Regions from separate parts of the Rhodoferax sp. GW821-FHT09E07 genome, predicted to be linked through region 3. Evidence: predicted binding sites of a transcription regulator. Region 3 holds the regulator's gene; each other region holds the start of a gene.
What was found. The regulator LexA, encoded in region 3, represses DNA repair genes until DNA is damaged. The targets are predictions, from matches to a motif close to ACTGTATNNNNATACAGT.
Positions count from the first base shown of each region.

Region 1: AC07OE_RS06945 (DNA topoisomerase IV subunit B) is a predicted target of LexA. The motif match lies at 2,747-2,764, and genes of this name have one in related genera.
Region 2: imuA (translesion DNA synthesis-associated protein ImuA) is a predicted target of LexA. The motif match lies at 2,195-2,212, and genes of this name have one in related genera.

Region 1 is NZ_JBWKOP010000003.1:246,478-256,316, reverse strand. It holds gene AC07OE_RS06965 (class I SAM-dependent methyltransferase) at 1-497, opposite strand, end outside; gene AC07OE_RS06960 (SDR family oxidoreductase) at 494-1,306, opposite strand; gene AC07OE_RS06955 (hypothetical protein) at 1,329-1,454, opposite strand; gene AC07OE_RS06950 (MFS transporter) at 1,456-2,670, opposite strand; gene AC07OE_RS06945 (DNA topoisomerase IV subunit B) at 2,797-4,767, shown strand; gene AC07OE_RS06940 (lytic transglycosylase domain-containing protein) at 4,812-5,642, shown strand; gene parC (DNA topoisomerase IV subunit A) at 5,649-8,036, shown strand; gene AC07OE_RS06930 (heavy metal translocating P-type ATPase) at 8,045-9,839, opposite strand, start outside.
Region 2 is NZ_JBWKOP010000005.1:387,185-397,023, forward strand. It holds gene AC07OE_RS12390 (hypothetical protein) at 1-70, shown strand, start outside; gene AC07OE_RS12395 (hypothetical protein) at 255-659, shown strand; gene AC07OE_RS12400 (flavin reductase family protein) at 1,509-2,093, opposite strand; gene imuA (translesion DNA synthesis-associated protein ImuA) at 2,233-3,006, shown strand; gene AC07OE_RS12410 (Y-family DNA polymerase) at 2,975-4,330, shown strand; gene AC07OE_RS12415 (hypothetical protein) at 4,337-4,810, opposite strand; gene AC07OE_RS12420 (acyl-CoA thioesterase) at 4,871-5,359, shown strand; gene AC07OE_RS12425 (patatin-like phospholipase family protein) at 5,417-6,517, shown strand; gene AC07OE_RS12430 (Lrp/AsnC family transcriptional regulator) at 6,528-6,995, opposite strand; gene AC07OE_RS12435 (EamA family transporter) at 7,061-7,999, shown strand; gene AC07OE_RS12440 (YlcI/YnfO family protein) at 8,008-8,577, opposite strand; gene AC07OE_RS12445 (hypothetical protein) at 8,678-9,571, shown strand; gene AC07OE_RS12450 (error-prone DNA polymerase) at 9,624-9,839, shown strand, end outside.
Region 3 is NZ_JBWKOP010000004.1:218,149-227,987, reverse strand. It holds gene AC07OE_RS09425 (phosphotransferase) at 1-146, opposite strand, end outside; gene AC07OE_RS09420 (Crp/Fnr family transcriptional regulator) at 177-896, opposite strand; gene AC07OE_RS09415 (3-hydroxyacyl-CoA dehydrogenase) at 1,002-2,522, opposite strand; gene AC07OE_RS09410 (hypothetical protein) at 2,641-4,590, shown strand; gene AC07OE_RS09405 (D-2-hydroxyacid dehydrogenase family protein) at 4,622-5,629, opposite strand; gene AC07OE_RS09400 (hypothetical protein) at 5,699-6,025, opposite strand; gene lexA (transcriptional repressor LexA) at 6,047-6,721, opposite strand; gene AC07OE_RS09390 (asparaginase) at 6,836-7,807, shown strand; gene adk (adenylate kinase) at 7,853-8,509, opposite strand; gene kdsB (3-deoxy-manno-octulosonate cytidylyltransferase) at 8,623-9,399, opposite strand; gene AC07OE_RS09375 (Trm112 family protein) at 9,409-9,591, opposite strand; gene lpxK (tetraacyldisaccharide 4'-kinase) at 9,572-9,839, opposite strand, start outside.

The sequences.
Region 1 (9,839 bases), on a different contig from region 3:
TGTAAGGCGGCGATACGCTGCACGAAACGTGGCGGGTGGTCCAGAAACCCGTTTTCATAGGCCATGACCTGCAAACCCGCGCAGGCGCTGAGCAATTCGCCGGGTTGCAGCAGGAAGTCAGGCCGGCTGGGCCGCCCCACGGTTTCATTGCCGGCGGCAAAGGTTTCGTACAGCAACACACCGCCGGGCCCCACGCTGGCCACCAGCGTGGGGAATAGCGGGCGCCACAGGTAGTTGGTGACGACCACGGCACCAAACTGGCGGGGTACGTCGGCCTCCGTGAGCGGCCAGGGGCCGGCTTCAATATCGGCCGTGACCAGCGTGGCGCCGGGGACCTGTTGTGCGGCCGTCGTAGTGTCCTGGTCCACACCGGTGACCGCATGGCCACGTGCGGCAAACCATTGCAGGTGCCGGCCCGAGCCGCAGGCCACGTCCAGCACGGTGGCATCCGGTGTCAGCAGATGGCTCCAGCGCTGCACCCAGGGGGATGCACTCATTGCGGCTTGACGTGGTTTTTGAGCGCGGCCAGCGCCATCTTTTCCACCACGCCGGGAAGCAGCAGCTTGATGAAGCGGCCCAGCTTGCCCTTGGTGGTCATCACCACCTCGCGTTCCCGGCGGGCCATGCCGTCCAGAATCAGCCGCGCGCATTCCTCCACCGTCATGGCATTGTCTTCTTTCAAGCCGCTGGAGCCGGCAGCCTGGCCCGCCGCGTTGAGCCCGCGGCTGCGGATGTTGGTGAGCACCACGCCGGGGTAAGCCGTGGTTACGCTCACACCTGCACCGCGCAGCTCGGTGCGCAGCGCTTCAAAGAAGCCGGCCATGGCGAATTTGGACGCGCTGTAGGCCGTGCGCCCGGGCACGCCCACTAGCCCGGCCAGTGACGACACGGCCACGATGTGGCCCCTGCTGGCCTTGAGGTGGGGTAGGGCGGCGTGGGTGCACCACACGCTGCCCCAGAGGTTGATGCGCATGAGCTGCTCGTACCAGGCCAAGTCTTCTGCCTTCACATCACTGAACAAAGCCTGCGCCGAGATGCCCGCGTTGTTGATCAGCGCGTCCACCCGGCCAAATCGCTGCACCGTCTGGGCCACCAGGGCGCGACACTGGGGCTCTACCGACACATCGGTCGGCACTACCAGCACCTGGGCGCTTAGCGCGGTGCATTGGGCTGCTACCGCATGGAGCAGCTCGGCATTGCGCGCTGCCAGCACCAGCGCCGCCTTGGCACCGTGTTGGCGGGCCAGCTGGCGCGCCATTTCGGCGCCTATGCCGTCGGAGGCGCCGGTGATGATGGTGGTGTTCAGGCGATCGGTCATGTGCTATCCATTAAAAGCAGGCCCACACCTGGTTGGCCAGTTGGACCAGAAAGTCCGGTTGGGTATAGAGGTAAAACACGCCCAGCAACGCCATTGCCGTGGCGCTCCAGATAGCCAAGCGCTGTCGCTTGCCCATGTCAGTGGGCCAGCGCGGTGCGCTGGATAGGCGCTTCACGCACGGGCAAATTCACCAGCGCAGCCAGCACGCCCAGCGCAATGGCGATGTACCAGACGATGTCGTAGCTGCCGGTCTTGTCGTACAGGAAACCACCCAGCCAGACGCCCATGAAAGAACCGATCTGGTGGCTGAAGAACACAAAACCGCCCAGCATCGACAAATGGGCCACGCCAAAGATCTGCGCCACGGTGGCATTGGTCGGCGGCACCGTGGACAGCCACAGCGTGCCCATGACAGCGGAGAACACATACACGCTGGTGGGGGACAGCGGGGCAATCAGGAACAGGCTAATCGCAATGGCCCGCGCGAAGTAGATAAAGGCGAGGATGTTCTTCTTGGGCATTTTCTGCCCCAACACCCCCGCGGCGTAAGTGCCAAACACATTGAACAGGCCAATCAGCGCCAGCGCGTAGCTGGCTACCTGGGGCGACAAGCCCTTGTCCTTCAGATAGCTGGGCATGTGCACGCCAATGAACACCACCTGAAAGCCGCAAACAAAGTAGCCCGCCATCAGCAATTGGAAGCTGGGGTACTTGAAGGCCTCGCGCAGGGCTTGCGCGATGGATTGTTCGCGTTTGGGTGCCGTAGCACCGCCAAAACCGGGCTCCCGCAGGCCCCAGGCCAGCGGAATCATCAAGAGCGCCGCCGTGCCCAGCACCACCAGGGCCTCTTGCCAGCCCAGGTTACTGATCAGAAATCCCTCGGTCGGCACCATCAAAAACTGCCCGAAGGAGCCCGCCGCTGCGGCCACACCCATGGCCCACGAGCGCTTTTCCAGTGACACATTGCGCCCGATCACCCCGTAAATCACCGCATAGGTGGTGCCGGCCTGGGCCGTGCCAATCAGCAGGCCGCTGGCCAGGGTGAACAGCAGCGGGCTGTTGGCGTGGGCCATGCCCACCAACCCCAGCGCATACAAGACCGAGCCCACCACAATCACCCGGAACGCGCCAAACCGGTCGGCTGCCATACCGGCAAAGATGCCGGCTACGCCCCAAGTCAGGTTCTGAATGGCGATGGCGAAGGCAAAAGTTTCGCGGGTCCAGCCCTGGGCTTGGGTGATGGGCTGCAGCCACAGCCCGAAGCCATGGCGGATGCCCATGGACAGGGTGACGATGGTGGCACCGCAGGCCAGAACCTGCGCGATAGAGAGCGATGGGCGGGGGGCAGTCATCCTGCAAATGTAGCCCGTTTGCCAGCCCTGCGCTGGAGCCCGGGCGACAGGCCGATGGGTGGATAGGTAGCGAATTTCTGTATGTCCATACAGTTGTTTCTTTTGCCACCACTACAATGCGCCGCTATGGCTGTGAAACCTACCCCCGAATATTCCGAAGCGTCGATCCGTGTGCTCAAGGGCCTGGAGCCCGTCAAGCAGCGCCCGGGCATGTACACCCGCACCGACAACCCCCTGCACATCATTCAGGAAGTGCTGGACAACGCGGCCGATGAGGCGCTGGCCGGCTACGGCAAGAAGATTGCCGTGACCCTGCACGCCGATGGCTCGGTGAGCATTGATGACGATGGTCGCGGCATCCCGTTTGGCATGCACCCCGAAGAAAAGGCGCCCGTGATCGAACTGGTCTACACCCGGCTGCACGCAGGTGGCAAGTTCGACAAGGGCTCGGGCGGTGCTTACAGCTTCTCGGGCGGTCTGCACGGCGTGGGTGTGTCGGTGACGAATGCGCTGGCCAAGCGCCTGCAGGTGAGCACTTACCGTGAGGGCAAGGTGGCCGCGCTGGCGTTTTCAGGCGGGGACGTGATTGAGCCCTTGCAGGCCCGTGCGCAGGCCGCCGGTGACCGCAAGCAGGGCACCTCGGTGCGCGTCTGGCCGGACGCCAAATACTTCGAGTCCGCTGCACTGCCCATGGGCGAGCTCACCCACCTGCTGCGCAGCAAGGCGGTACTCATGCCCGGCGTCAGCGTTACGCTGGTGAACGAGAAAACCAAGGAAAGCCAGAACTGGCTCTACAAGGGTGGCCTCAAAGACTATTTGATGCAGACCCTGAATGGCGACCCGGTCATTCCGCTGTTTGACGGCGAGGGCTTTGCCGACAGCCAGAGCGACAACTTTGCCGAAGGCGAGGGCGCCAGCTGGTGCGTGGCCTTCACTGAAGAAGGCAACCCGGTGCGCGAAAGCTACGTCAACCTGATCCCCACCAGCGCCGGTGGCACGCACGAAAGCGGCCTGCGCGACGGCCTGTTCACCGCGGTCAAGGGCTTTATCGAGCTGCACAGCCTCTTGCCCAAGGGTGTGAAGCTCATGCCTGAAGACGTGTTCGCCCGTGCCAGCTATGTGCTATCCGCCAAAGTGCTGGACCCGCAATTCCAGGGGCAGATCAAGGAGCGTCTGAACTCGCGCGATGCGGTGCGTCTGGTCAGCAGCTTTGTCCGCCCCACGCTGGAGCTGTGGCTGAACCAGCACGTGGACTACGGTAAAAAGCTGGCAGAACTGGCCATCAAGGCCGCACAGACCCGGCAAAAGGCCGGCCAGAAGGTCGAGAAGCGCAAGAGCAGCGGCGTGGCCGTGTTGCCCGGCAAGCTCACCGACTGTGAGAGCCGCGACATTGCCTACAACGAAGTGTTTCTGGTCGAGGGTGACTCCGCCGGCGGCAGCGCCAAGATGGGGCGCGACAAGGAAAACCAGGCCATCCTGCCCCTGCGCGGCAAGGTGCTCAACACTTGGGAGGTGGACCGCGACCGCCTGTTTGCGAATACTGAAATCCACGACATCTCGGTCGCTATTGGCGTCGACCCGCATGGCCCCAACGACACACCGGACCTGAGCGGCCTGCGCTACGGCAAGGTCTGCATCCTGTCCGATGCGGACGTCGACGGCTCGCACATCCAGGTGCTGCTGCTGACCCTGTTCTTCCGCCATTTCCCCAAGCTCATCGAGACGGGTCATGTGTTCGTGGCACGCCCGCCGCTGTTCCGTGTGGACGCGCCGGCGCGCGGCAAAAAGCCCGCGAGCAAGGCCTATGCGCTGGACGAAGGTGAACTCACCGCCATCTTGGACAAGTTGCGCAAGGAAGGGGTGCGCGAGGGCGCATGGAGCATCAGCCGCTTCAAGGGCCTGGGTGAGATGAACGCCGAGCAGCTGTGGGACACCACGCTCAACCCCGATACCCGCCGTCTGCTGCCAGTGACGCTGGGCGCCATCGACTTTGGCGCCACGGAGTCGTTGATTACCAAGCTCATGGGCAAGGGCGAGGCTGCAGCACGGCGTGAGCTCATGGAGCTGCATGGCGATTCGGTGGAGATCGACGTCTGATTGCTATGAAAAGAATAGCTGCTTGCGCACTGTTGATGGGGGCTATGGCCTCATTTTATGCCCAGGCAGACGTGTGGGTATGGGTGGATGAGCAGGGACACAGCCACTTTGCTGCCGAGCAAATGGACGCCCGCTACAGCCTGTTTTATCGGGCGCCCGTCCAGCCTGCTGTGCCCGGTGTGGCCGAGCCTGCGGCCCCCGCCGCACCCGGGCTCAACCCCAAGCTGGCCGATTTTTTTGAATCGTCCCCGCGCTACCGCAAGATCCAGCCACTGCTCAAGGACGCGGCGGCGCGCTACCGTGTCGACTACGAGCTGCTGCAGGCCCTGGTGGCCACCGAATCCGGCTTTGACGCCGACGCCGTGTCGCCCAAGGGCGCCGTGGGTCTCATGCAGGTGATGCCGGACACTGCGCGCCGCTTTGGCGTGGATGGCGACCGCCGGCGCTCGGTGGAGTCCAAGCTGACCGACCCCAAGACCAATATCAACCTGGGCGCGCGTTACCTGCGGCTGCTGATCGACATGTTCCCCGGCAAGCTGGATCTGGCGCTGGCTTCGTACAACGCCGGCGAAGGCGCGGTTCAGCGCGCGGGCAACAAGGTGCCCAACTTCAAGGAAACCCAGAACTACGTGGCCACCGTGGGCGAGCTGTACACCGCGCTCAAACCCCTGCCCGTGGCCCAGGTGAGTAAGACACCCGGTGGCCGCGTGAAAGCCACCTACGGCGAAGGCTATGTACTGGCCGGCGCCCGTGATCCCTATATTTTGAAATCGCCCGGCGCACAGGGTGTCGCCCTGGGCGGCGCCGTTGGCCGCGGCAACATGGTGGCGCCTCTGCAGCGCCTGCCCGCGTCCGATACCCGAATAGCTGACTGACGAAACATGACTGACCAAACCACGCTTGATCTGATCCCCGAACCCGCCGCCCCCGGCGATGACAGCGAACTGAACCTGGCCACCTACGCCCAGCGCGCCTACCTCGAATACGCACTCTCTGTGGTCAAGGGCCGCGCGTTGCCCGATGTGTGCGATGGCTTGAAGCCCGTGCAGCGCCGCATTCTGTACAGCATGTCGCGCATGGGCTTGGGTTTTGGCGGTGCCAATGGCAACGCCGGTGCCAAGCCGGTCAAAAGCGCGCGCGTGGTAGGCGATGTGCTGGGCCGCTTCCACCCCCACGGCGACCAGTCCGCCTACGACGCGCTGGTACGCATGGCACAGGATTTTTCGCAGCGCTACCCGCTGGTCGATGGCCAAGGTAATTTCGGCAGCCGTGATGGTGACGGCGCCGCAGCTATGCGTTACACCGAGGCGCGCCTGGCCAAGATCACCACGCTGCTGCTCGAAGAAATCGACCAGGGCACCGTGGACTTCCAGCCCAACTACGACGGTTCGACTGAAGAGCCTTGTCAGCTGCCCGCGCGTCTGCCGTTCAGCTTGCTCAACGGCGCCAGCGGCATCGCAGTCGGCCTGGCCACCGAAATTCCCAGCCACAACCTGCGCGAGATTGCCGATGCCTGTGTGGCGTTGATCAAGACTCCCGCGTTGTCGGATGCCGATCTGTACACGCTGATCCCCGGCCCCGATTTCCCTGGTGGCGGCCAGATCATCAGCCCGGCGCAAGATATTGCCGATGCCTACCGCACCGGTCGCGGTTCACTCAAGGTGCGTGCGCGCTGGAAGATTGAAGACCTGGCCCGTGGCCAGTGGCAACTGGTGGTGACCGAGCTGCCGCCCGGTGTGAGCAGCCAGCGCGTGCTGGAAGAAATCGAAGAGCTGACCAACCCCAAGGTCAAGGCCGGCAAGAAGGCGCTGAGCCAGGAGCAAACGCAGCTGAAAGCCAGCATCCTCAGCGTGCTCGACGTAGTGCGCGACGAATCGAACAAGGACGCCATGGTGCGCCTGGTGTTCGAGCCCAAGACCAGCCGCATCGAACAGCAGGAGTTGATCACCGCGCTCCTGGCGCACACCAGCCTGGAAACTTCTTCGCCCATCAACCTCACCATGGTGGGGCTGGATGGCAAGCCGACGCAGAAGTCGCTGCGCCAGATGCTCAACGAATGGATCAGCTTCCGCCAGACCACCATCGAGAAGCGCAGTCGCCACCGCTTGGGCAAGGTACTGGACCGCATCCATATTTTGGAAGGCCGCCAGACCGTTCTGCTGAACATTGACGAAGTGATTGCCATCATTCGCCAGTCGGACGAGCCCAAGGCCGCATTGATTGAGCGCTTCAAACTCAGTGACCGTCAGGCCGAAGACATCCTGGAAATCCGCCTGCGCCAACTCGCGCGGCTCGAAGCCATCAAGATCGAGCAGGAGCTGTCCGAGTTGCGTACCGAACAAGGCAAGCTGGAAGAAATTCTGGGCAGTCCTGCGGCACTGCGCCGCCTCATGGTGAAAGAGATAGAGGCCGACGTCAAGGTGTTTGCCGACGCACGCCGCACCCTCATCCAGGCCGAGAAAAAGGCCGTGGCCGAAGTCAAGGTGGTGGACGAGCCCGTCACGGTTGTGGTGTCTGAAAAAGGCTGGGTACGTGCACGCACGGGCCATGGCCATGAGGCCTCCACCTTCGCGTTCAAGGCCGGTGACGGCCTCTACGGCACGTTTGAATGCCGCAGTGTCGATACGCTCCTGGTGTTTGGTTCCAACGGGCGTATCTACTCGGTGGCCGTGTCGCTGCTGCCGGGCGGCCGTGGTGACGGCCAGCCCGTCACCACGCTCATCGAACTGGAAAGCGGCACGCAAATCCTGCATTACTTTGCCGGACCCGCTGCGGCTACGCTGCTGTTGTCCAGCTCAGGTGGCTACGGCTTCATCGCCAGTGTGGACAACATGGTTTCGCGCCAGAAGGCCGGCAAGGCCTTTGTGGGCGTGGGTGAGGGCGAAACCCTGTGCGCACCATCCTTGGTGGCCGGTGCGCAAGGCAAGGTCACCGTGGCGGGTACCGCTGCCGCGGTGGTGGCACCCGCCACCCATGTGGCCTGCGCATCCACGCTGGGCCGCATCCTCACATTTGAGATCACGGAACTCAAGACCATGGAGAAGGGCGGCCGCGGCCTGATGCTGATCGACCTGGAAGCCAAGGACACCTTGGCCGGTGCCGCGGCCTACACGCGCAGCATCCGCATTGACGGCATTGGCCGCGGTGGCAAGGAGCGCGACGAGACGCTGGAAATCCGCAGTCTGAACAATGCGCGCGCCGCACGCGGTCGCAAGGGCAAGGCGGCGGATCTGGGCTTCAAGCCCACGGGCATTGCACGGGTGGAGTAAGCGGCCTGCTACTTGCGCAGCAGGCGCAACCCGTTGCCGACCACCAGCAGGCTGGCTCCGACGTCCGCAAAAACCGCCATCCACATGGTGCCCGTGCCCACCAGTGTCAAGGCCAAAAATACGGCCTTGATGCCCAAGGCCAGCACCATGTTTTGCACCAGCAGGGCATGGGTGCTGCGTGACAGGCGTACAAACCGGGGCAGCTTGCGCAGGTCATCGTTCATCAGGGCCACGTCGGCGGTTTCAATGGCTGTGCCCGTGCCCGCAGCGCCCATCGCAAACCCAATATCTGCGCGTGCCAACGCAGGGGCATCGTTGATGCCGTCGCCAACCATGCCCACGGCGCCACCCTGAGCGATTTTTCTTTCGATCACCTTGAGCTTGTCTTCGGGCAACAAGTCGCCACGTGCCTCGTCGATACCCACCTGTGCAGCAATGGCTCGGGCCGTATGGGCGTTGTCGCCGGTCAGCATGACCGTCTGAATGCCCAGAGCGTGCAGTTCGGCAACGGCTTGCTGGCTGCTCTCCTTGACAGTGTCGGCCACCGCAAACATGGCATGCACGGTCTGTTCGTCTGCCAGCAATATGACGGTCTTTCCTTGTTCTTCCAAGGCTGACAAACGGGCTTCCAGCGCATCGGAGCAACGGCCTTGTTCGTGGATGAGGCGGTGATTGCCCAAATAGAACAGCTTCCCGTCGATGACGCCTTGGGTGCCGCGGCCGGGCAGGGCTTCAAACGCTTCCACACTGCGTAACGCCACGCCATCGCGTCGGGCGGCTTCCGTCAGTGCTTTGGATACGGGGTGGTCCGAGCGACCCGCCAGGCTCGCCGCCAGACTGCGCACTTCCGTCGCTTCCACCCCGCCGAGCACCACAAAATCCGTCTGCGCGGGCTTGCCGTGCGTGATGGTGCCTGTCTTGTCGAGTGCCAGCCATTTCAGCTTGCGCCCCTCTTCCAGATAGACGCCGCCTTTCACCAGAATGCCCTGGCGTGCCGCAGCCGCCAGCCCGCTGACGATGGTCACCGGCGTGGAGATGACCAAGGCACACGGGCAGGCAATCACCAGCAACACCAAGGCTTTGTAAATCCAGCTGAGCCAATCGCCACCCACCAGCAGTGGCGGCAAGATGGCCACTGCCAAGGCAATGGCAAACACCACCGGGGTGTAGACGCGCGCAAATTGGTCAACAAAGCGCTGTGTGGGCGCACGCGCGCCTTGCGCTTCTTCCACCGCGTGGATGATGCGCGCCAACGTGCTGTCGTCGGCGGCTGCAGTGACGCTGAATTCGAAGGAGCCGGACGCGTTGATGGTGCCGGCAAACACTGGGTCCCCCTCGGCTTTTTCCACTGGCAGGCTTTCCCCGGTAATGGGGGCTTGGTTGACCGTGGACCGGCCACTGACAACGGTGCCATCCAGCGCGATACGTTCGCCGGGCTTGATCCGAACCCGCATGCCCACGGCCACCGATTGGGCGGCAACATCCTGCCAGCGTCCATCTACCTGCTGTACGGTGGCGCGTTCGGGCGCGAGCTGCATCAGGCCGCGGATGGCGTTGCGCGCCCGGTCCAACGACTTGGCCTCGATCAGTTCTGCAATCGTGAACAGCACCATCACCATCGCCGCTTCGGGCCATTGCCCCAAGAGAAGCGCACCTGTCACCGCGATGCTCATCAAGGCATTGATATTCAGGTTGCGGTTGCGAATGGCAATCCAGCCTTTTTTATAGGTGGTGATGCCGCAGGTGAAGACCGCGATCAGCGCCAGCGCCGCCGCCATCCAGGTGGGCAAGCCGGTCCACTCC
Region 2 (9,839 bases), on a different contig from region 3:
CTTGATTGCACAGTCCGTCTTTTCGTTCGTCTTGTTGGGTACTGGATTCACGTTCCTCGTGCGCAAGTGACAGTCAACAGGGCAGCGATGCCTAACACTTTGCTCGAGTGGCCCCTCTCCGGCAAGGCGCCTTGCCTCCGTGGTCCGATCAGCTCAAACGTTAACGACTGCTTTGAAGCAGAATGAAAGTCGGCTATCAGTCTGCAGACGCCTCAGCTAGACGGCGATAGCAGTCACTCACAGCCCAACTATTTATGAGTTTTAAGACCCGCGCCTACGACCCGCCCGCTGAAATCCACTGGGGCTCTGATGTTGAAAGTTTGAATTTCTCATCAAAAGGGCTGACCGTGCGCGTTGCGTGTGAAATCAGCAAGGAGGGGCAGGTTGGTGGATTGGATATTTCGTTTCCTGGCGCATCCGCCTTCCGCTATCTCGATGAGCTCGACCTAGCGAGGTACTGGAGCTCTGAAGGTTTCCTGCGCGGTTATCCGGTGCTGGAAGTTGTGTCAGGCGGCTGGTGCGATGAGGAAGCTGTGTTACAGCATTACGAGAACCGCCGCCGAGAGTGGCTTGTGGTCACCGGAAACGGTTGCGTTAGCGTTTTTTCCCCAGTTGGACCTACCGTGGAGGCAGTTGAGTGGCTGCTACGTGATACATAACTGGTTTATGAGAGGCCAGAGTGCCACGCTTTGCTTCGAACACCAGCGCAGCACAAGAGTATCCGCTTAGGAGCGAAATGTAAGTCGGCTTCCAGTCTGTTGACGTCTCTACTCGGAGGCGAAGGCAACCATCCAAAATACCATCCAGTCATAGGTAGTTGCAGGGCTTGTCCATTCTGATATCGCTAGAAAATGAGGCGGGTGCAGAATACACAATCAATTCAATGGGAGCGCTGAGCGCGAACGGTAAAGCTCAAGATATGGAAACTTTTATAACAGTCTTGGTTGTATTGATGCTTTCGGTCGGATTAGCTCTTTGGTTTGTCGGATCCTTGGTGGCGGTGCTAACAGCGCTAGGTAATAGACAGTGGGCTTGGGGTATTGGTATGTTGTGTTTCTTGCCATCCTCCGTTGTCTATTGTTGGGTCCAACGGGACGTAACGGCATGGCCGCGAAAGCTTGTTTCGATTGGAGGTGCGCTGGTTTTGGGTGTTGCCCTGGTGTTCCTAATCTGGTAACCAAGTTGAAATGATCCTGGGCGCTAACAAGTTCTTCGAATGCACCCGTACTGGCAGCCAGTCGGGTCGACATTATTCAAAGGTATGCGCGCCTCTGCAGTTCACTTACTACGATGTTAACGACCGCTTTGGAGCGCTGCGAAAGAGCGCTTCCAGTCTTTAGACGTCTCCGGTTCGCGGCAGAAGCGGAAGTTCATGAGCGACTCTCAGTGATTTGAGAAATATAGGCCCCGGAGTGTTGGCGACGTTTCATGACATGGCTGTCATATTCTCGACAGTGGTCCTTGACGAGTGACCGAGCCTGACCCGAACACGGTTTTGCTGTCGCCCCTCACTCCCCTAGCTTCACTCCTTCCCCAATCACATAGAACTGTCCCCCCGCCACATAGTGCAGCGTCCGCAGTTCATCCGGCGCATCTTCAAAATGCCAGCGCCCGCCAGAGAACACGCGGCTGTCGGCCCAGGCTTGGGTCACTTCGCCAATGAACAGGTCGTAGGTTTGCTGGTTGTGCGGTTCGGGCAGCACCTTGCACAGCAACCAGCCCACGCAGCCCTGCACCAACGGTAGCGCGCTGTCTTCCACGGCAAAGGTCTTCATGCCATGGCGTTGCAACTTGTCGGGCGTGTGGGCGGCGCTGTCGCTGCCCACTCCCAGCGTGGCCTGGGCCAGGGCGCGGCTGGGCACGTTCAGCGCAAACCAGCCGCTGCCTTCCACCAGTGCGCGCGTGCGCGTGGCCTTGTCGATCACCACGGTCACCTTGGGTGGGTTGAAGTCCAGCGGCATGGACCAAGCGGCGGCCATGACGTTGTGCTGGCCCGCGTGGGCGGATGACACCAGCACGGTGGGGCCGTGGTTGAGCAGGCGGTAGGCTTTGTCGAGTGGAACGGAGGTAAAGAAAGCGGGCAGGGTGGTCATGCGGCCCACTCTAGCAAAGCCACCAAAAGCCAGGAGTGCTGCAGCCCCGCGGGGGCTTGAAACCCTGTTCTCGATTTTGATAGCAAGGGCGTTTTCCATATACTGTTTATAAATACAGTTATCAAGAAAACCCCTTGCCATGGCTAGCGCTGCGCGCATTTCCTCCGAATTTCCGGACCTGCAAGGCATCCACGCCGATGTCTGGCATGCGCACGCCCTGGCGGGCAGTCCGCAGGCCGTGCAGCCCACGGGCGAGGCGCTGCTGGATGCGCAACTGCCCGGTGGTGGTTGGCCCGTGGGCGCGCTGGTGGAGCTACTGCAGCCCGCCGGGGTGCACAGCGAATGGCGGTTGCTACTGCCCGCGCTGGCGCGCAGCGGCCAGGGGCCGGTGGTGCTGGTGGGCGCGCCGCAGCCGCCGTTTGTGCCCGCGCTGGCGGCGCAGGGGTTGGCCGTGTCGCGCCTGGTGTGGGTGACGGCGCAGGCGGGCGCCGCACGCCTGTGGGCGGCTGAGCAGGCGCTGCGCTGTGCCGAGGTGGATGCGGTGCTGGCCTGGCTGCCCCAAGCCCGGGGCGACCAGCTGCGCCGCCTGCAAATGGCCGCGGCCGAGCACCACAAGCTGCTGTTTGTCATGCGCGCCCAGCAGGCGCAGGCCGATGCCTCGCCCGCGCTGTTGCGTCTGCAGCTGGCCCCGCAGACGCCGGCGCAGGCCGCGAGCATCGACACCCTGGCCGTGCGCATCCTCAAGCGGCGTGGCCCGCCGCTGACGCAGCCCGTGTGCGTGCAGGCCCGCCCGGCGCGCCTGGCCGTGTGGCTGGCAGCCAGCCAGCGCGTGCAGGTGCCAGCAGAGGCCGCAGTGCCCGATGTGGAGATGGAGGCAGACCATGCACTGGATCGCATTGCGGCCCTTGCCTGACGCAGCCGCCACGCCCGACACCGCGGCGCTGAGCGACCCGCTGGCCGCACTCACCTGGTGGGCGCTGCGCTTCACGCCGCAGGTGGCGCAGGTGGAGGACACGCTGGTGCTGGAGGTCTCGGGCAGTGAGCGGCTATTTGGCGGCCGCATAGCACTGCTGCAGCAGTTTTTAATGCCCAATGAGCCGCTGGACCCCGTCGAATATGCGCAAGGCGCTACTTCTTTGATAGCAATGGCACGGCTGTGGAGTCAAACCCAGTCCGCGCCCGACGCCCTGCCGGTGTACACCCTGGCCGCCACGCGGCCGCACCTGCCCACGCTGGCGCGTCTGGGCGTGCGCACCTGGGGCCAGCTGCGGGCGCTACCGCGCGGCGGGCTGGTGCGCCGCTTTGGCGCCGAGCTGGTGGACGCGCTGGACCGCGCCTATGGCCAGCGGCCCGAGGTCTACCCCTGGTGCATGCTGCCCGAGGTGTTCGACGCGCCGCTGGAGCTGGCCGCCAGCGTGGAGTCCGCTCCGGCGCTATTGTTTGGTGCGCGCCGCCTGCTGGCGCAGCTGCTGGCGTGGTTGCGCGCACGGCAGCGCGGTGTGCTGGCGCTGGAACTGCGGTGGGATCTGGATGCGCGCCGCGCTAACACCCGCCATGTGGACGCCCACCACACGGGCGGCCAGCAGGGCCGGCTGGAACTGCGCACCGCCCACGCCACGCAGGACATGGCCCACCTGCAGCGCCTGCTGGGTGAGCAACTGGCGCGCGTGACCCTGCCCGCACCCGTGCTCACCCTGCGCCTGCGCAGCCTGCAGACGCAGCCGCTGACGGGCGAGAGCCACAGCCTGCTGCCCGATGACCTGCGCAAGGGCGACAGCCTGCACCAGACGCTGGAGCGCCTGGGCGCGCGGCTGGGCGCCGACCAGGTGCTCTGCGCCCTGCCGCTGGCCGACCACCGGCCCGAGCACATGCAACGCTGGGTGCCCTGGCAGGCGCCGCAGGCAAACAAGGGTGCTCCTAAATCAGGAGCTGCTAGCCCAATAAATACGGGGGCTAGAGGCCAAATTGACTCCAAGCTGCTGGGCGAGGATGCCGCGCTGTACCCCACTTGGCTGTTGCCCGAGCCGCAGCGCCTGGTGGTGCACCAGCAGTGCCCGCAGTACCAGGGGCCGCTGACGCTGCTGGCCGGCCCGCAGCGGCTGGAGACCGGCTGGCTGGAGGGCGCGCCCGCGCTGCGCGACTACTTTGTGGCGCGCAGCCCGCAGGCCGGGCTGGTGTGGGTGTTTCGCGAACGCATGGGTGCTCAGGCGTGGTACCTGCACGGGCTGTTTGCCTGAGCCGGCCTAGCGCAGCCGGAACTTGAACTGCACAACCAGCGCCCCGTCCACCTTGTCCACATTGGGGATCAGCCCCAGGTTCACGCCAAAGCGTGTGCCCTCGTAGGTCGCCATGGGCAACGCTGCAAAGAAGACCCCACCGTTTTCAATGGCCGGGTAGCCGTTCATCACGCCCACCACCGCGCCCAGCTTCCATCCGCCCAGCGACAGGGGCTGCCAGCTCACAGCGGCATAGGTGGTGGTCTGTCGAATGCTGTTGTTGAAGGCACCGGCCATCAGCGCCACCTCGGGCTGCAGCCGGTACTCCATGCCCAGGCCTACGTTGTTCTCGTTGTAGCCCTTGTCACGGTTCACATGGCTGGAGAAACCGCCCAGATTGACCCAGAGTGCCTCTTCGTTTGGCGGTGGCCCTGCGTCGGCCCAGGCGGCCCAAGGCACGCAGGCCGCGCTCACCAGCAGCAGATAGCACCGAGTCTTCATGCAAGTCCCTCACGCTGGAACAAGGGTACACCGGCATGGCGCTCTTTTACACTCTTGCCTATGAACCTCCCCACCCACCAACTCAGCATGACCGTGCTCATGTCGCCCGACATGGCCAACTTTTCCGGCAATGTGCACGGCGGCGCCATCCTCAAGCTGCTCGACCAAGTGGCCTACGCCTGCGCCAGTCGCTATGCCTCGCGCTACGTGGTCACGCTCAGTGTGGACCGGGTGCTGTTCCTGCAGGCCATCCATGTGGGCGAGCTGGTCACCTTTCTGGCCAGCGTCAACTACACCGGCAAGTCGTCCATGGAAATCGGCATCAAGGTGATTGCCGAAAACATCCGCTCCCAGGAAGTGCGCCATGTGAACAGCTGCTTCTTCACCATGGTGGCGGTGGACGACCATGGCAAGGCTGCGCCCGTGCCGCCGCTGCAGCCCGAGACCGATGACGAGAAGCGCCGTTTTGAGGCCGCGCAGATGCGCAAGCAACTGCGCCAGGAGCTGGAACAGAAGTTCCGCCAGACGCGCCAGGGCGGCACAACCTAGGGGGGAACCCTATACTGGTCCGCACTGCATGTCCTCTTGTGCACCGAAAGGACCCCTGTGATCAAGCTCCCCCTTTCCGTCCGGCGCCTGCTGCCCTCGGCCAGCGGCCGCCTGTTCAAGCGCCTGTGGCGCAGCCGGCGCACGCCCGCCGCGGCCACACCGGCCCGGCTCAGCCTGGCGCTGCAGGGCGGCGGGGCGCATGGTGCCTTCACCTGGGGCGTGCTGGACGCGCTGCTGCAAGACCCGCGCATGCACTTTGACGGCATCAGCGGCAGCAGCGCGGGGGCCATGAACGCGGTGGTCATGGCGCAGGGCTGGATGGTGGGTGGGCGCGAGGGCGCACGCGCCGCGCTGGCCCAGTTCTGGACCGAGGTGAGCCAGCAGCTGCCCTGGGTCATGCTGACCACGGGCGGGGGCGATGCGATCAGCCTCTCACCGGCCACCAAGATGTTGGCGCAGTGGGCCGGCTTTTTCTCCCCCACCGAGCTGAACCCGCTGGCCCTGAACCCGCTGCGCGATGTGCTCAAGCGCCAGATCGACTTTGAGCGCCTGCGCGCGGAGAGCCCGTTCAAGCTGTTTGTGGGCGCCACGCAGGTGAACACCGGCAAGCTGCGCCTGTTCCGCGAACACGAGCTGACGCTGGACATGCTGCTGGCCTCGGCCTGCCTGCCCAAGATCCACCACACGGTGGAGATTGATGGCGAGCCCTACTGGGACGGCGGCTTTGCGGCCAACCCCGCGGTGTTCCCGCTGTTTTACGACTGCACGGCGGGCGATGTGCTGCTGGTGCTGCTGGCCCCGCTGAAGCGCGAAAGCACGCCGCACACCAAGGACGAGATTGACACGCGCCTGGAGGAGCTGGGCTTCAAGGCCCACTTCATGCGCGAGATGCAGATGTTCGCCCGCGTGCAAAGCCTGGCCCACAGCGCGCCGCAGCCCGGCCCGCTGGAAGAGCGGCTGCAGGGCCTGCGCTTTCACATGATTGATTCCAGCCAGCTGGAGAGCCTGCAGCGCAACGACACCAAGATGCTGGCGCACGCGCCGTTCTTGAACCTGCTGCATGAGCAGGGCCTGCTGCGCGGCCAGCAATGGCTCACTGCACACGCCAGCGCAGTCGGCCATCGCAACACGCTGGACATGCAGCAGTGGCTGATCTGATGTTGCGGCGCTAGTCGTTCAAGCGCAGCGGCTGGTCTTCAAACTCGGTGTTCAGCACCACGGTGCTGGTGGTGCGCGCCACGCCTGGGATGGCCTTGATCTGCAGCAGCACGGCCTCCAGGTCGCGCGCATGCGCCGTGCGCACCTTGGCCAGCAAATCGTATTCACCGGCCACGCTGTGCAGCTCCTGCACAGCGTCCACCTTGCGCAACTGGGCGGCCATCTCGCGGCAGTGGGCACCGCCGTCGTTGCGGATGGCCACAAACGCCGTGAAGTTCAGGCCCACGGTAAGCGGGTCCACGCTGATGGAGAAGCGTCGGATGACGCCGCGCTCCAGCATCTTTTTCACACGCTCATGCACGGCGGCGGTAGACAGGCCCACCTCGGCCCCAACCTCGGCGTAAGAACGTCGGCCGTCTTCCCCCAAGGCCGTAAGAATTTTGGCGTCGATGGCGTCTGTCTGAACAATTACTTGCATTGGGTGGATTTTTTAGTAATATCACGCCTGACGGCGCTGGTTGCCGTAAATTTTACGGACTATTCATGATTTCGACTATCAATATTCAGCAGTCGTGGCGACTTTCGCCGTTCTGGCGCCTCATGGTGGCGCTGTGGCTGGTCTACATCGTCTGGGGCACCACCTACTTCGCCATCGGCATTGCTGTGCACAGCTTTCCCCCGCTGTGGATGAACGCCACGCGCTTCACGCTGGCTGGCGTGATCATGCTGGCCTGGGCGCTGTGGCGTGGCGAGAAGCTGCCCAGCTGGCGCCAGTGGCGCAATGCGGCGCTGGTGGGCGGGTTCATGGCCTTCATGGCCATGAACCTGGTGGTGTTTGCGCAAAAGCAGGGCATTGGCTCGGGCCTGATGGCCACGGTGATCACCACCATGCCCATGTGGCTGGCGTTGTGGACCCGCCTGGGTGGCGAGCGCGTGCCCGTGACGAGTTGGGTGGGCCTGGTATTGGGCGTGGCCGGTGCGCTGCTGCTCGCGCTGGAAGGCGATTTTTCGGCCAGCTGGTTGGGCGCGCTGGCGGCCTTTGGCGCACCGCTGTGCTGGAGCGTGGGCTCGTACGCATCCCGCAAGCTGGACCTGCCGGGGCCGGCCATGGCCTCGGCCACCGAATGGTTGGCGGGCGGGCTCATGGGCGTGGTGGCCGCGTACTTCGTGGAGCCGCAGGGGGCGCTGAGCAATGTCACGCATGAGGCCTGGCTGGCCTGGTGGTATCTGCTGGTGTTTGGCACGCTGGTGGCACTCAACGCCTACCTGTGGCTGCTGCAAAACACCACGGCCGCCGTAGCCGGCAGCTACTCGTTTGTGAACCCCGCCGTGGCGCTGGTGGTGGGTGTGGTGATTGGCAAGGAATTGCTCACGGGCTGGGTGTTCCTGGCACTGCCGCTGATTGGCGGCGCACTGGCCATGATCATGTACGGCCCGGCCATCGTGCAGGCCCTCAAACGCTGGCGCGCTTCGGCCGTCTAGCCAAGGCTTCAGGCCTCGTGGGCCAAGCCCAGGAGGTCAGCCAGGTCCTGGCGGCGCAGGGGCTTGGAGAACGAGCCCAGCACCTTCAGGCCGTCTGACACGGCCACCTCGGCGGCAATGGAGAGCATCAGGCTGTCCTCCCCGCTGAGCAAAATGACCCCGCCCTGGTACTGGCGCTTGGCCAGGTGGCCCAGGAAGTCGATGCCATCGGTCTCGGGCATCAGCATGTCGCAAATCACAAAGTCGGGCGCACGCTGCATCTGGTCCAGCACGTCGGCGCCACTGCGTCCATCCATGGCGCTGTGTACGGCATGCACGCCCAAGCTGGTCAGCACCTCGCGCAGCAGCGCGTGGCTGAAGTCATCGTCGTCCACCACCAGCACGCTCAAGGGCAGGGCGGCCACGGCCAGCGCGGCCTGCGCGTGGTCGATGACCTGTTGCTGGCGGCGGCGCGCCAGGCTCTCTTCAATGGCGCTTTGAACAAACCCGGCCAGGGACTCGTGCGGGCCCAGCAACGCCTCGATTTCAGCGTGCAGCGCAGGGGACACCGGGATGGCCGGAAGCTTGAACAAATGCATCACCCATTATTCCACGGCGTCGTGCGCGCACGCCTTTCCTGCGCGGGCAAGATGGGTATGGCGTCACCTATAGTCAGCCCTCTCTAACCGGGAGAAAACTATGATGAAACGACCCGCGGGTGCCTGCTTGTTCGGGCTGCTGCTGCTGGTGCTGCACGGGGGCGCCCATGCGCTCACCCCGGCCGAGCGCGCCTATATGGGCGGCTACACCCAGAGCTCCACCGACGCACAAAGCCAGCTCATGCTGCTGGACGACAACACCTTCTGCTTTCGCTTCATGGGCGGTGCGCTGGACATGATGGTGGCCGGCCGCTGGAAGGCCCTGCCGGGCAAGGACGCAGGCGTGCAGATCCAGGAGGTGCGCCTTCCGCAGAAGACGATCTTCCCCGCGTTCTCCAAACACGCAGAAGGCCAGGAGGTGGTGTTTGATTTTCATGGCTACACGCTGGGCGAGGCCAACACGCCAGTGTTTGGCGTATCCACCACGGCCGAGCCTCCGCGCACACTGCGCCCGCTGTTTGGCGATGACAACCACAGCTGGGCCGAGAGCTACAAGCTCCCGCCCATGGCGCGTGCGGCGGCGCGCTACTTCTACATCGGCCATGTGGAGATGGACGCACGAGGCAAGCCGCTGCAGTTGCGGGTGACGCAGTACCAACTGCCCGCGGACCAGGGCCTGGTGCGCATGGGCTTCAACACCCAGCAGGCGCGCCCGCCGCTGAACCTGGTGGCGCAGATCAAGGAGGGCGTGCTGAAGGTGGATGGCCAGCGCTTTGGCAGCCGCGATGTATTGCCCAAAGCGCTGGTGGACGAAATCCGCAACGTCTGCGTCTCCCCCGTGCTGCTGCCCGGCAAGCCGCGCGCGCGGCCGGTGGACCCGGATGACGAGGACGAACCCCGTGACGGCCCGCCGCCCATGGAGCCGGTCAAAACCCTGGTGCTACCGCTGAGCGCGGTGCAAGGCGACCCCTACTTCCACCCCAGGGCGCTCTAAACACCGGCAAACCATGGGGGGAGTTGATATACTGTTTATTTAAACAGTATTCATGGCCTCCGCCCCACCCCCTGACCGCCGTGCGCCGGCCTATGCCGAGCTGCACTGCCTCAGCAACTTCAGCTTCCAGCGCGGCGCTTCGCAGCCGGAAGAGCTGGTGGCGCGCGCCCACACGTTGGGCTACCGCGCGCTGGCCATCACCGACGAATGCTCGGTGGCCGGCGTGGTGCGCGCGCATGTCCGGGCCAAGGAGCTGGGCCTGCAGCTG
Region 3 (9,839 bases):
GATTGCCCACCCTTGAACATCTCCACCTGCAGTGGACCGGCGTAGCCCGGCAGGTAGGCTTGCAGCCACCTGTCCAGTGCGGCCAGGTCAAACGCGTGCTGGCCCGAGACCGAACGGGTGCCTACAAAGTGGTCGAAGTCGCTCATGCAGTGGTGGTGTGGGTGAGATGAAAAGAATCAGACGTCGGCGTCAATGATGTGCATCAGCGCGGCGCGGTCGCGTATCACCAGGCCACCCGGTTCGATGCGGATCACTTCCTCCCGCTCCATGGCCTTGAGTTCCTGGTTCACGCGCTGGCGCGATGCGCCCAGCAACTGGGCCAGTTCTTCTTGTGCCAGCTGCAGGCCAATGCGCACCTCGCTGCCATCGCTGAGCGAGGGCACGCCGTAACTGCGCACTAGGTGCAGCAGTTGCTTGGCCAACCGGGCACGCAGAGGCAGGGTGTTGAGGTCTTCCACCAAGCCGTAGAGTTGGCGAATGCGCCGCGCGTGCAGGCGCAGCATGGCTTCGTACAGCTCCACATGGTTGGCCAGAATTTTGCGGAAGTCGGCTTTGGCCACGCAGAGAATCGTCGTGTCCCCATGTGCGTAGGCGTCGTGGGTGCGGCGGTCCCCGTCGAAGATCGCCACATCGCCAAACCAGATGCCCGGCTCCACATAGGTCAGCGTGATCTGCTTGCCCGAAATGGAGGTGGAGCTCACACGCACCGCACCGCGGGCGCAGGCAATCCATTCCTCGGGCGGTTCGCCGCGCGCCGCAATCAGCTCGCCGTCTTTGTAACGTTTGACGTAGGCGCATCGAAGAATGTCGTGTTTGAGGGAAGGTGATAGGGATGAAAACCAGCGCCCCGCATTGATTGCGGAACGTTCATCAATAGTAAGAATGGGTTCGTCCATGGCCTGTCTTTTGTGTGACTTGCAGAAGGGAAATCGCGCTCACATTGTCACCCCCGGGACCGCGAGCAGTACCGGGGGTTGTCACCAGTGCGTCTGGCGCAGTGCCTACTCTTCTTCGTGCAGCAGGCTCAGGCCAATGGCGCCGCGGCGGCGCAACCAAGGGCTGGGGCGGTAGCGCGTGTCGCCATACACCGTCTGCATGTTGAACAGCACCTCGAGCACATTGGTGGGGCCGCACAGATTGCCCAGTGCCAGCGGGCCCGTGGGGTAACCCAGGCCCAGCGTGACCGCGGTCTCCAGATCCTTGGGGCTGCAGATGCCTTGTTGGCAAATGTCACTGGCAATGTTCACGATGTTGGCCACCACGCGCTGCGTGACAAAGCCGCCGCTGTCACGCACCACGCTCACGGCCTTGCCATCGCGTGCAAACAGGGCGTGTGCGGCATCGCGCATGTCGGTGCGCGTGGCCGGGTTGGTAGCCAGCACGCGGCGTTTGGTTGCCGCGTCGTCCATCAGCATGTCGATGCCCACTGTGCGCGCCGGGTCCAGCCGCTCCACCACGGCTACCGTGGTGATGTCAAAGCCCAGCGGCGCGACCAGCGTCAGTGCGATGGGCGAGGGCGATTGACCGGTTTCGATCTTCGCGCCCAGATTTTTCAGCAGCATGAGCAGCTCCATGCGGCGCGATGCGCGGGGCGACAGCCACACGGGCGGCATCTCGGCGACCACGGGCACCGGAGGTTCGTCGGGCACGACTGCTTTTCCGTCCATGTAAGGGTAGAAGCCTTCACCCGCCTTGCGGCCTGTCAGGCCACCAGCTAGGCGTTGTGCGGTTATCACGCTGGGGCGGTAGCGTGGTTCCTCGTAATACTGGTGATAGATGGACTCCATCACAGGATGCGACACGTCCAGCCCGGTCAGGTCCATGAGCTCAAACGGGCCGAGCTTAAAACCCACCTGGTCGCGCAAGATGCGGTCGATGGTGGCGAAATCGGCCACGCCCTCGGACGCAATGCGCAGCGCCTCCGTGCCGTAGCCACGGCCGGCGTGATTGACGATGAAGCCCGGTGTGTCCTGTGCCAGCACGGGCGTATGGCCCAGGTCTTTGGCGTACTGCCGCAGGGCCTGCACCACGGCAGGGGCCGTCTTGATGCCCGGAATGACCTCCACCACTTTCATCAGCGGCACTGGGTTGAAGAAATGAAAACCTGCCAACTGCGCGGGCCGCTGCAGCCCAGCCGCCAACGCGGTGATGGAGAGTGACGAGGTATTGCTGGCCAGCACAGTGGACGGCGCAGTGCAAGCCTCCAGCGCTTGCAGCAGTTGGGTCTTGGCGTCCAACCGCTCCACCACAGCTTCCACAATCAGGTCGCAATGCGCCAAGTCGCGCAACTCGGACGCTACTCGGACGCGTGCGGTGAACGTGTCTACGTCTTCGGGTTGGATGCGCTGTTTGGCCGCCAGGCCCTGCCACTGCATGTGCAATTGCTGCCAAGCGGCCTGGGCCGCTTCGGGGCTCAGGTCAAACAGTAGCACTGTGCTGCCGGCTTGCGCCGCGATTTGCGCAATGCCGCGCCCCATGGCGCCTGCGCCAACAATGCCGATATGAAGAAAGTGTGGGTTCATGCAGCAATTATCTGGCTGCAGCCGTGAGGAAACACCCCCAAGTTGTCACCCAAACGATAGCTTTGGCCTCGAATCGGATATGCGAGAATTGTTCTTATCAATGAAGCCTGTCTTTAAAGTGAAAACAAGCGTTGCGGCAGTGTTGCTGCTGTGCGCCGCCATGGGTAGCAGCGCCCTGACGCTGGGCCGCGCGCGTGGGGCCGCCATTTTTGGTCAGCCCCTGGAACTCACGGTTCCGGTGCAGCTCGCGGCGGATGAAGACAGTGCCGGCCTGTGTTTTGAAGCCGATGTGTACTACGGCGAAAACCGGCAAGAATCCGGCCGGGTGACCGTGGCCAATGATATGCCCGCCAACGGGCAGCCCATGGTGCTGCGCATTGCCTCGCGCCTGCCCGTGGATGAGCCCGTGGTTACTTTGTATGTGCGGTCGGTCTGTGGCGTGAAGGCCTCCCGAAAGTACGTGCTGCTGGCCGACCTGGTATCGGAGCCGGCTGCTTCCGCGGCCGCAGCCAATCCCGTGCGGCCCAGTGTGCCCGCCGCCTTGCCGCCCGTGGCCGCTGTTGCACCGGATGGCAAATCGGCCGACGCGGGCCTGTCCGCCAAGCCTGGCAAAGCATCTTCGACACCGCGCGCTGCCACCGGATCTGGCAAGGTCACCAAGTCAACTTCAGCGCCAGCAGTGGCAGCTGTCCCTAAATCATCCGGCAGTTCGCGTGCGCGCCTCAAACTGGCCCCACTGGATTTGTCGCAAGACTGGGACCCCAACCTCAAGACATCGCCTGATCTCATCAGTTCGCCCACCGAAGACGCCGACAAACGCATGGCCGCAGTCGCCTTGTGGCGTTCCTTGAACCTGACACCCGAAGAGGTGCTGCGCGATGCTGCGCGGTTGCAGGGGCTGGAACAAAACGTGCAAAAACTCAGTGACCTGACGGCACAAAACCAACGCCAGATGCAGACGCTGTTGGCGCGGCTGGAGAAGGCTGACGCACAAAAGTACGCCAATCCCTTGGTGTACAGCCTTGTGGTGGCTTTGTTCGTTTTGGCCGGTCTGCTGGTATGGGGCTGGCGCCGTTGGCGCGATGCCGATGCAGGCGCTCCGTGGTGGCGCGGTGAAGCCACAGCGCAGGAGCCTGTGCCCGCCCACGAGTCTGTGGCAGTCAGTGTAGACACCGGACCCTTGCCCGCGACCCAGCAAGAGCCGCCGAAGCGGCCAGAACTGCGCACCCAGCCACGGGCACCCACGGTCCAGGCGCTGGCCTCGGTCGATATTGATTTGCACCTGGACGATATGTTGCCATCTGCCGCGGCACCGATCAGCCGCTCGGGCTCCGTGTCGCGGACACCGGCTTACGACAGAACACCTTCCCGCATGGCGGGTCTGCGCGATTTCCATTCCAGCATGTCAGGCAGCTTGCGTTCGATCAATACCCAGGAAGTACTCGACGTGCGCCAGCAGGCTGAGTTTTTCATGACGCTGGGGCAGTATGACGACGCTATTGCATTGTTGGAAAACAGCATCCACGACAGTGTCGAATCCAACCCCCTGGTCTACCTGGATCTGCTGAAGGCGCTGCACACGCTGAGCCGCAAAGAGGCTTTTGACCGTTATCGCGACGAGTTCAACGCTGTGTTTACAGGCCAGGTGCCTGTGTATGCCCAGTTCAGCCAACCAGGGCGTGGCTTGGATGCCTACCCGGAGTTGTGTGGCCATATTGCTTCGTTGTGGCCCAGCAAGGCGGCCATGGAGTTCATTGAGAAATGCATGGTGCGTGAGGCCAATACGGCTGCGGTGGTCAATTTTGACCTTGAAGCATTTCGCGAATTGCTGCTGCTGCACGCAGTGCTCACACGTTTGTCGGAAACGTCGGAGAGCGCCATGACGCCCTTCAGCGCTGTCAAGGCCGCCGCATCAGAAGCATCGGAAACCGATGCGGCCCCTGTTGCGGCGGTACCCATGGAGGTGGATTTCGAGATATCCGGTATTGAGGCACCCAGCCATAACCTGATTGAGTTCGATAAGCCGGACATATCGGTGACGCCCCCAGCTCCCGACACGCGCCCCTGAGGCGCCAAGCCGGCGTCAGCCGTATCTGGCTTTAGCGGCGCACTTGCAGCGCGCCGGGGTTGATGATGTTGGACGGCGTGCCCTTGATGAAGTTAACCACGTTGTCAAACGCCGCACCAAAGTACATCTCGTAGCTGTCTTGTTCCACATAACCGATGTGCGGGGTGCAAATGCAGTTTTCCAGGCGCAGCAGGGCGTGACCCTGCAAAATCGGTTCGGTTTCAAACACGTCAATTGCCGCCATGCCAGGGCGTCCCCGGTTCAGGCCGCCAATGAGCGCGTCAGTCTCAATGAGTTCGGCCCGCGAGGTGTTGACCAGCAGCGAGGTGCTCTTCATGCAGGCCAGGTCGGCTGTGGTCACCAAGCCGCGTGTACTGTCACTCAGGCGCAGATGCAGCGTGAGTACATCGCTCTCCGAGAAAAAAGCCTGGCGATCGGACGCCGCGGCATAACCATCCTGTGTCGCCTTCTCGCGCGACGCCTCGCTGCCCCAGACCAGGACTTGCATGCCAAAAGCTTTGCCGTACCCGGCAATGAGTTGCCCTATGCGGCCGTAGCCCCAGATGCCCAGCGTCTTGCCCTGCAGCACATTGCCCAAGCCAAAGTTGGCAGGCATGGAACCAGCTTTGAGTCCGGACTGTTGCCAGGCACCATGCTTGAGGTTGCCAATGTACTGGGGCAGCCGGCGCATGGCGGCCATGATGAGGGCCCAGGTGAGTTCGGCGGGCGCGACGGGAGAACCTATGCCTTCGGCCACTGCAATGCCGCGTTCGGTACAGGCCTGCACATCAATGTGGGAGCCCGCACGTCCGGTCTGGGCGATCAGCTTGAGTTTGGGGAGTTTTTCGATCAGTGAGCGCGTGATATGGGTGCGTTCCCGGATCAGCACGATGACATCCGCGTCCTTGAGCCGGATCGAGAGCTGGCCCATGCCTTTGACGGTGTTGGTGTAGACCTTGGCGGGGTACGCCTCCAATTTGGCCGAGCAATTAAGTTTGCGTACGGCATCCTGATAGTCGTCCAAGATCACAATATTCATGCGCCCCATTGTGCCTCGTCGGCAGGGGCGTTTTGGCCCGCCACCCCGCAGGAAACCGCTGCGCGGTGTTCAGGCGGCTTCGCAGGCGGCCAGACGGTCCAGCTCGGCGCACACATCGGCCATCCGGCCCGAGATCACCATGCGGCCCACATCAGAACGGGGCTGTCCGCTTTCCATCACGCGGACCACGCGCAAGGGCTTGGGGTGGTGCACATTTAGGCCTCTAGCCCCCGTGGAGCCTGCGCAAGGCACTGCAAAATTAGGAGCAACACGGCGCTCGACCGGTCGCGGCACTGTGTAGCTGGGCAACTGGTGTGGGGCTGAAGGCAGCAACCAGGCCAAGAGGTGGCGCAAGGTGGCCAGAAAGTCGGGTTTCATCACGAGGGCGGTGTTCATGGTGGGTGCTTTCTGTCTGCGTTACATCAACATGGTGTTACGAATCAGGCCAACGGCCAGGCCTTCGATCTCGAACGGCTCGCCGGGTTCGACCACGATGGTCTGGTAGTCCGGGTTTTCGGGGTGCAGTTCGATCAGGTGCTTGTTGCGGCGAAAGCGTTTGACGGTGACTTCCTCACCCAGGCGGGCCACGACAATCTGGCCGTTCTTGGCGTCCTTGGTGGCTTGCACAGCCAGCAGGTCACCGTCCATGATGCCGGCGTCGCGCATGGACATGCCGCGCACTTTGAGCAGGTAGTCGGGCTGGCGCTGAAAAAGGCTGTTTTCCACGTAATAGGTCTGGTCCACATGCTCCTGGGCCAGGATGGGTGAGCCAGCGGCCACACGGCCAATCAGGGGAAGCGCCAGCTGGGCCAAGCCGGGCAGGGGCAGGGCGAACTGCTTCATGCGCGACTCTTGCATGGAGCGCAGCACGTCACCTTTCAGGCGGATGCCGCGGGAGGTACCGCTGACCAGTTCGATCACGCCTTTGCGGGCCAGGGCCTGCAAATGCTCTTCTGCGGCGTTGGCAGACTTGAAGCCCAGCTCGGTGGCGATTTCCGCCCGGGTAGGGGGGGCACCGGTGCGCGCAATGGCGCCTTGGATCAGATCCAGAATTTGCTGTTGGCGGGCGGTGAGTTTGGGACTTTCAAGCATACTGACTCCTTCATGTTGGGTCGGCGCTGGCTGTGTGTCTGTACACACTGTTTTCTCATCCAGTAACTGTATTTTTAACCAGTTTTTTGATTAATGCAAGTGGGGTGGTGATGTATGGGTAAAAAAGTAGTGGTTTTGGGCACTGGCGGCACGATCGCGGGCCGCGCGGAACGGGGCTCGGACAATGTGGGCTACAAGGCTGGTCAGGTGGGCGTGCAGTCATTGCTGCAGGACATTGCGCCGCTGCAGGATGCTTTGCAGGGACGGGTGCTGGTAGCCGAGCAGGTGGCGCAGGTGGACAGCAAGGACATGGGCTTTGCGGTGTGGACGGTACTGGCGCAGCGCTGTGCCCAGTATCTGCAGGACTCGGAAGTGGAGGCGGTGCTGGTTACCCATGGCACCGACACGCTGGAAGAGACTGCTTTTTTTCTTGAGCAAGTGCTGCCCCCCGCCTTGTTGCAGGCCAAACCGCTGGTGATGACCTGTGCCATGCGTCCCGCGTCCGCCCTGACGCCTGATGGACCGCAGAACGTGCTGGATGCGGTGGCCGTGGCGCTGGAGAACGTGGCGCGAGGTGTGCTGGTGGTGTGCGCGGGGTCAGTGCACGGCGCGCGCCAGGTGCAGAAGAGCCATACCTACCGCGTGGATGCCTTTGACTCCGGCGACGCCGGGCCCTTGGCTGTGGTGGAAGAGGGGCGGGTGCGCTGGTTCGGGGTGCCAAGCCCTGCCTCTGCGCTGCACGTGGTGGATCTGCAGGCCTTGGCCCAAGCCGTCTGGCCGCGGGTGGAGATCATCATGAATTACGCCGGCGCCTCTGGCGCCATGGTGCGCAGCTTGGCCCAGCCTGACGGTGCCTTGCCGCCCCTGCGTGGTCTGGTGGTAGCAGGTACCGGCAATGGCACGCTGCATGTGGACCTGGAGGCTGCCTTGCTGGAAGCGCAAGCCCAGGGCGTGCAGGTGGTGCGCGCGAGCCGCTGTGCACGTGGCCAGGTGGTCGCGGGCGAGGCCACCGCAGCTTTGCCCCATTCGAAGGGCCTGTCTGCCGTGAAGGCGCGCATTGCATTGATGCTGGAGCTGATGGCGTAAAAAAAGCCGCTGATGCGGCTTTTTGGGGCGGTGCCAGTAGAGCGTTTACTTGGTCAGCGCCTCAAACACCCGGCTGGTGATGGCATCCACATCGCCCATGCCGCTGATGGCACGGTACTTGGGGGCGGATGCAGGATCCTTGGCAGCCCAGCTGGAGTAGTACTCCACCAAGGGGCGGGTCTGGGCGCTGTACACATCCAAGCGCTTCTTCACGGTTTCTTCCTTGTCGTCGTCGCGCTGGATCAGGGGCTCGCCGGTCACATCGTCCTTGCCTTCCACCTTGGGTGGGTTGAACTTGACGTGGTACGTGCGGCCCGAGGCGGGGTGCGAGCGGCGGCCGCTCATGCGCTCGATGATGGCGTCAAACGGAACATCGATTTCCACCACATAGTCCAGTGCCACACCGGCAGCCTTCATGGCATCGGCTTGGGGGATCGTGCGGGGGAAGCCATCGAACAGGAAGCCCTTGGCACAATCGGGCTGGGCGATGCGTTCCTTGACCAGGTTGATGATCAGGTCGTCACTGACCAGGCCGCCGGATTTCATGACGGCATCGGCCTGCAAGCCCAGCGGCGTGCCGGCCTTGACGGCGGCGCGCAACATGTCGCCGGTCGAAATCTGCGGAATTCCGTACTTTTGACAAATGAAGGTGGCTTGCGTGCCTTTGCCAGCGCCAGGCGCGCCCAACAGAATCAGTCTCATGGATAACCTCGGATAGAACAAAAACCTTTGGCGCTTGTTTGGCACCGTGCTGGTGCATTTTTTCTTGCGCGCGTGTAGCTCTGGAGAATAGCACGGGCTGCCCCGCGCTTAACTTACAGCTTGGGGGCCAGCCCGGCGAGGATGGCGCGTACGCGCGCCAGGTCTTCGGGCGTATCCACGCCGGGGCCGGGTGCATGTTCGCTCACGTGCACCGCGATGCGGTGGCCATGCCACAGTGCCCGCAGCTGCTCCAGCGCTTCCACCACCTCTATGGGGGCTTGCGGCAGGCGCGGGAACTCGCGCAGGAAACCCACGCGATACGAGTAAATGCCGATGTGGCGCAGGGGCGCAGGAGAGGGCAGGCTGGCGATGCCGTTGGCAAAGCCGTCGCGCCACCAACTGATGGGCGCACGGCTGAAGTACAGCGCCAGGTGATGGGCGTCATGCACCACTTTCACCACATTGGGGTTGGCAAAGTCGGCCACCTCGGTGATCGCGTGGGCGGCGGTGCCCATGCTGGCCTGTGGCGTGGCTTGCAGCAGGGCTGCCACGGCCTGCACCAGGTCGGGGTCCATAAGGGGTTCATCGCCCTGCACATTCACCACAATGTCTTCGTCGGACAGGCCCAAAATGTCGCAGGCCTCGGCCAGGCGGTCACTGCCCGAAGGGTGGTCTTCTCGGGTCAGGATGGCTTGTACGCCGTGGGCGGCGCAGGCCTGCAGGATAGATTCGCTGTCGGCAGCCACGACCACGCGGCTGGCTTGGGGCACGCCATCGCGGACCCGCTGGGCAACGCGTACCACCATGGGTACGCCGCCCAGGTCGGCCAAGGGCTTGTTGGGCAGACGGGTGGAGGCCAGGCGGGCCGGAATCAGAACAGTAAAGCTCATGGGCAGCGCTTACAGGCCCAGCTCGGAATCGCTGAGCACACGGGCTTCGTTCTCCAGCAAGATGGGGATGCCGTCGCGTACCGGGTAAGCCAGACGGGCGCTGCGCGAAATCAATTCCTGCTTTTCGCGGTCATAGTCCAGTGGCCCCTTGGTCACGGGGCAAACGAGCAATTCAAGAAGTCTTGTGTCCATGGGGTGATGATAGCGGCGGCACCAGCGGCCGCAGACACTGGTCCAGGTGGGTGTAAAAGTCGGCGGGCATGGTTTGCAGCAGGGGTACAGCCAGTGCGTCTGGCGCGCTTTGCCACAACTTTACGGCATCCTTTTCGGTGCAAATCAGCTGGTAGCCCCCGTCGATATTGCGCGAGAAGCTATCAAAATCATAGTGATCCGGCAGCGCCAAGGTCTTGGCGATCGGCAGGCCTGCAGCTTGCAGCATC